2 regions of the Colwellia meonggei genome follow, and region 1 is predicted to be linked to the other one. Evidence: predicted binding sites of a transcription regulator. Region 1 holds the regulator's gene; the other holds the start of a gene.
The links. Region 1 encodes LexA, which represses DNA repair genes until DNA is damaged. Its sites were predicted from a motif close to TACTGTATNNNNATACAGTA; they were not measured.
Positions count from the first base shown of each region.

Region 1 (3,218 bases):
ATTACCCCAAGCATTACGCTCATAAGTTACAACAGCAGCAATCTCTTTTAAGCTTAATTGCTTGCCATAACCTTGCATACCTGTGCCAGCTATACCATTGTAAACAATGTTAATATGCTCATTTGCAGGTCCTGTTGTTGCAATCGCACTACCTTTAAGTGCTGGAAATGCTGGTGGTAAACCTTGACCACTGACTTGGTGACATGCTGCACAATATGCGGTGTATGTTGTTTCACCAAGCTGCATTAATTCATCCATAGAAACAGATGCATTTAACGATGCCGCTTCTGCAGCTGCTGCATTAGCTTTCAATTGTTTCTGCTCATCAACCCAAAGCGCATAATCAGCTTCCGATTTAACTTCCACTACAATTGGCATAAAGCCGTGGTCTTTACCACAAAGTTCAGCACATTGGCCACGATAAGTGCCGGGGTTCTCAACTTTAGTCCATGCTTCGTTAATAAAGCCCGGGTTTGCATCTTGTTTAACAGCAAATGCAGGTACCCACCAAGCATGAATAACATCATCTGAAGTTATAACAAAGCGTACTTTTTTATTGGTTGGGATAACTAAAGGTCGGTCAACTTCAAGTAAGTAATTTTCACCTTTTTCAGCAGAGCTGCCGTCAAGGTTTTCGTATTGCTCTCTAGGAGTAGAAAGTACTGAATAAAACTCAATATCTTGATCAAAATATTTATAATGCCACTTCCATTGCGAACCGGTAATTTGCACGGTTAAATCGGCATCATCATTATTCTCCATTTCGATAAGCGTATATGTCGCAGGTACTGCCATGGCGATAAGAATAACGACAGGAATCGCCGTCCATAGAATTTCAATTTTTGTGCTTTCATGGAAGGTTGCTGGTTTAACGCCCTTTGATTTACGGTGAAACACCATAGACCAAAACATGGCTCCAAATACCACAACACCAATAGCCGTACAGATGTAGAGCACCAACATATGTAAATCATATACGTCTCTACTAACGTCCGTAACACCTTTGGTCAAGTTCAGCGGCATATCTGCCCAAACTGAACTAGACAACAAGCCCCCTAGCAACAGCAAACCTAGGTTACGTCTTTTCACTCGACATCTCCTTCACCCTTTAAGGCAAAAACAGCAGCTAATCTTTAATTTACCTTGATAAACCAGTGATTTTGCTCATACATTTATTATTATTTAAGTGGTGCAATTTTGAACAATCGTCAAATGCGCCCTATTGTTATATTTGTACGTTTTCTAGACTAGAATTACTTAAAACTTGATCTGGGTCAATTTAAAATTTCAACGAAGGAAAAAATAAAAGCTAATAAATACAATAGTGTAAAAACACTAAACATGGCTTAAAGCTTATTTTTAAAGGGGTGTAGTGAATGTTCGTTTTTTGTTCATTATGTGATCATGATGCAGAAAATTTAACAAAATCACAACTCAAAAACAGTACAAAAAATAATCTATTATACGCGTTGAGTAACATGAATGATAATTATTCTTAAAAAACAAAGCTTAGAGAAGAGAAATAAACTTAACGAAAGGAAAGTGCAGGTTTCAAATAACAAAAGCCTTTAAAACCTGCACAATAACTAATCAATTTTTAATTTCATTTATTCGATTTAAAGTAAATAGATTTACATCCAATCAGCTGAACGAATAACGCCAACTGCAATACCTTCAACATTAAAATGCTGTGAAGTTAGGTCAACTTCTATTGGTGAGAAATCTTCGTTTTCGGCATGCAAATAAACAACATTTCCTTCACGTTTAAAACGTTTAACTGTTACGTCTTCTTCAACGCGAGCAACGATAACTTGACCATTTTTTACATCAGTTGTTTGATGCACCGCGAGTAAATCACCATCCAAAATACCAATATCTTTCATACTTTCGCCATTTACACGTAGTAAGTAATCGGCGGCTGGATGAAATAAACTGCCGTCGATTTTATAATGCTCTTCGACGTGCTCCTGAGCTAATATTGGCTCACCTGCAGCAACTCGACCAATCAATGGCAAGCCATCTTCTTCAGCAAATTCTTCCGCTAAACGAATGCCACGGGAGGTACCTGGCAACATTTCGATATAACCCTTCTTAGCAAGAGCTTTTAAGTGTTCTTCTGCCGCATTAGCCGATTTAAAACCAAAAAAATCTGCGATTTCCGCTCGTGTAGGTGGCATGCCGGTATCAGAAATTTTTTCTCGGATCAGATCAAATATCTGTTGTTGTCTGGGTGTTAAAGGGCGCATATTTTTTCCTTAAGCAACTATTAGGCAGCCTGTGTTTTTAAACAGTATCACTGTCATTGTATACAGGCTGTAAATAAACGCAAGTTATGATTTACCTTAGCGTAGTTGCCTTTAATCAACTTTCATTTTCACTTTTATAAAAAATGGTAGTTGGTAATCCCCGTAGTTAACGTTCAAGAACAAGTAATCAGTATGTTCAAAGTCAAAGATAAAATTATCAACTTGTAGTCTCAGTTGGATACCATCATCAGTTCGTATAACCTCAGCTACATCGAAAGTATTGCTGGTGTTAGTGGTATCAAGAGACATTGCATCTACCAGACCATGACGATCAGAGAAGATTAAGTTTACCTGGGTCTCAATTCCTTCACGCACAACAATCTCTGTTGAGGTATCTAAAGATAAAGATGTTCTGGCAATAGCTTCTGAAAGTATTGTTACATTGGCTGTTTTAAGCACTTCAGAATTATCGACTAATTTAGCACGGTAAATAATGCTCAAAGTTTGCTGGCCACTAACTCCTGGAGCGATAACTTCAAAGTGTTGCTTTGAATCACTAACTTTAGCGCCTTGAACACCTGAGGTATCCCAAGACCACTCTTTAATCTGCTCATAATCTTCTGTTATCACATTAAAAGTAATGGCTTGTCCTTTCACAGCGACAAGACGAGAAATGGTATAATTCATTTCACTCAATGTTATATCATTTTTAATTGTTAATTCAGTGCTGACAGTTTTACTTAGCTGCCCCATAGTGACCGTTAGTGAAAGTTGCCCACTCACATCAGTATCAACTCTAGGAGCGGAGACACTTAATATTTCATTTTTTGGTGTAAGTAATTCTAACTCTTGGTCAGACGTCCATTGCCACTGATATGAATCGATACTATGTGAACTTTCAATCGTAGGAGTAATCGATGTAGTGCTATCTTCGGTTATTTCAATGTTACTCGGTAGCGACACTTCTAAACT
Region 1 covers NZ_BAAJLZ010000010.1:1,264-4,481, reverse strand. The annotation lists gene coxB (cytochrome c oxidase subunit II) at 1-1,089, opposite strand, end outside; gene lexA (transcriptional repressor LexA) at 1,632-2,246, opposite strand; gene AC27E9_RS17385 (Ig-like domain-containing protein) at 2,358-3,218, opposite strand, start outside.

Region 2 (3,218 bases), on a different contig from region 1:
CCGAAGGACAACGCAGTAGCAACATCTGGTGATTACCGAATTTATTTCGAAGCTGAAGGTCAACGATTTTCGCATATTATAGATCCAAATACGGGCAAGCCTATTAACCATAAGCTAGTTTCTGTAACCGTGATTCACCCTTCTTCTATGACAGCAGACGGCTTATCTACGGCAATGATGGTGATGGGAGAGGAGCGAGCGTTAGCGTTTGCAGAAGAAAACGACCTTGCTGTTTACATTATTGCGAAAACAGATCATGGCTTTGTTGAGCAAAGCACGGTAAAATTCATGCAATACCTTAAGTAGGTTTGCACTTTTTAGATAATTTATGAAAACGTGATTTTAATAGCACGTTTTGAAAAGTAATAAATAGGTTTGTATACATTATGGCTATGTTTTTAATTACCTTAGGTTTTTTTCTCGTTATTGTAATAGCAATGGCGGTAGGGTACATTTTTCAAAAGAAAACTCTTGCTGGTAGTTGTGGTGGTTTAGCAAGTGTTGGTATTGATAAGGCTTGTGATTGCGATAATCCGTGTGAGAAACGTCAAGAGCGCGAACGAAAAGCCGCTTTAGAAGTTGGCGATATTAGCGTAAAAAATATTTAGATATTGTAATTATTTTTAATGTTATAAATATAGAAAAAGGTGAGCTTAGCTCATCTTTTTTAGCTTTAAAGTATTATGCGAGTTTCACAAGCACAATTACTACTCATAGCTTTTAGCACTTCCTATATTAGCCTTTCAAATAGCCAATATATTGCCATTACAGCAATCGCTACATTCAATGTCTTAACAAGTTTGCTTTGATACCAAGCTTTTTTCATAAATGGCAAAAGGGCAAGAAATGCCAAAGCTATAACAGACAGTTGACCTAGTTCGACGCCAATGTTGAATGAAATTAAGCTTAAGGCATATTGATACTCAGGTAGTCCAACATCACGTAATACTGAGGCGAAGCCTAAGCCGTGCAGTAGTCCAAATACGAATATTATTGGCAACCTAGTTTGGCTTTGAGTAGGGCTATTAGCTCGCACAATATTTTCAATTGCTACATAAGCGATTGAAAGCGCAATGAGTGGCTCAACTATGGCTCCTGAAAGTGTAATTACACCATAAATACCCAATGCAAGAGTAATGGTATGGGCAAGAGTAAATACGGATACTTGCCATAATAATGTAGATGCTCGCTTAGCAAATAATAAAAGTGCTAATACAAATAATATATGATCTAATCCGCGCGGTACGATATGAATAAAACCTTGGACGATGTAATCAGTAGCAACGGCTATTGCCGATGAAGAAGCACTATTCACCTCTGAGCTATTATTTAACTGGAAGTTTTTACTATAGCTATTATTTGTGACTAAGCTGCGGCGCGGTTTAGCAAAGGTCAGTTGCACATCTGAAAATAGCGGTGAAAAACGAATAGCGACCGCTGAACTGCTATTTGGTATTTTACCACTGCTCTTTAATGAGGCTGACGAGTTAGTCGTATTGGGTTGAGCTAGTAGCTCTTTAAAGTGGCTCAATGATAAGCCAATCAGTGGCTCGATTGATTGTTCATTTACGAAGCTATCAAATTCTTGTGCTAACGTTTCATTGTTTTCTTGCACTGCTTGATGAAATTGAATTTTAGTTTGCTGTGCTAAATCATTGTGAAGGTCATCAAGTAATTTTTTTTGTTCACTAAATGACAATTGCTTTAAGGCTGCAATGGCCTCATCGTCATCCCCCGTGATCTGTTGATATCTTTTTATGACATGCAAAATGTCAACAGTAATGGTGAGCTGGTATTGCTCGTTACTTTCAATGGCCAAATAGGCCGTGCTGATGTCGTTACTGTGCGCAACTGCATTTTTACCCGCAAGTGCAGTAATAAATAACGAAAATAAAAATATCCATTTAATGATGACAGACTTCAACGCTTTGTTCCTGAATTTATACGTACTAAAGGCGGGCTAAATTAGCGTATTCTTAAAGTAAAAGAAAGCTTTGCTCTGTATAGCAGGTAAATATCTGCTTAACTTTTGGAGTAACTGCTTGCCACAATAAAAGCCGTTAACTTGTTCTTAATAACAATATCGGTATACTGTTTTTATATACAGTTTATTTGTTGTTGGAAATGCTAGTGGAGCTGAGCAGTGAGCAGATTCGAAAAATAATTCATGTTGATATGGATTGTTTTTATGCTGCGGTTGAGATGCGTGATAACCCTCATCTACGTGATGTACCAATTGCTGTTGGTGGTAATGGACCTCGCAGTGTGCTCTGCACTTGTAATTATAAAGCGAGGGCATTTGGGGTTCGATCTGCGATGCCAAATTCAAAAGCGAAAGTTCTCTGTCCAGAGCTCATTATTGTTAATGGCCGTATGGCTGTTTATCAGCAAGTTTCTGCACAAATTAGAGCAATATTCCTGCGTTATACCGACCTAATTGAGCCGTTATCATTAGATGAAGCGTTTCTTGATGTTACAAATGCTACCGCGTGTCACGGTAGTGCTACCTTAATTGCTAAACAAATTCGTGCTGATATTTACAACGAACTTCAGTTAACGGCTTCCGCTGGTATTGCGCCTAATAAGTTTTTGGCAAAAATAGCGAGTGATGAAAATAAGCCTAATGGCCAGTGTGTGGTATCACCTCAAGATGTTAGTGAATTTGTTACAGATTTACCGTTGAAAAAAATTCCCGGTATAGGGCCAAAAACCAGCGAAAAATTAAAACGGTTTGGCTTTGAAAGCTGTGCAGATGTTAGGGCAAGCTCGGTGGCAAAGTTACACTCTATTGTTGGCAAGTTCGCTAACTCATTATATCAGCGAAGTTTTGGTATTGATCATCGAGCATTGGAAACTCAGCGTGTCAGAAAGTCATTGGCAATAGAAACAACTATGGCTGAAGATATTGACTCGGTCGAAGAGTGTTTAACGGTGTTGAAAGAACTGTTTGGTAAGCTTGAGTTAAGGCTAGAAAAACACAAAAATCGCGCTATTAACAAACAAACGGTTAAAATTAAGTTTGCGGATTTTCAGCAAACTACCGTGGATATACAATCAAGTGTCTGTCATTACGATACTTTTATTGAGCTTTTTCAAAAAGCAATGACGAGATCTAATGATAGGAAAGTACGCTTAATTGGATTATCTTTAGGTTTTAATGTGAAGGAGTCTATTGAGCAACAAAACCAATTAGCGTTGTTTTAATGTACTTTGGGTTG
Region 2 covers NZ_BAAJLZ010000001.1:1,193,696-1,196,913, forward strand. The annotation lists gene AC27E9_RS05380 (FAD:protein FMN transferase) at 1-306, shown strand, start outside; gene nqrM ((Na+)-NQR maturation NqrM) at 387-608, shown strand; gene AC27E9_RS05390 (HupE/UreJ family protein) at 731-1,924, opposite strand; gene dinB (DNA polymerase IV) at 2,152-3,204, shown strand.
Region 2: dinB (DNA polymerase IV) is a predicted target of LexA. The motif match lies at 2,090-2,109, and genes of this name have one in related genera.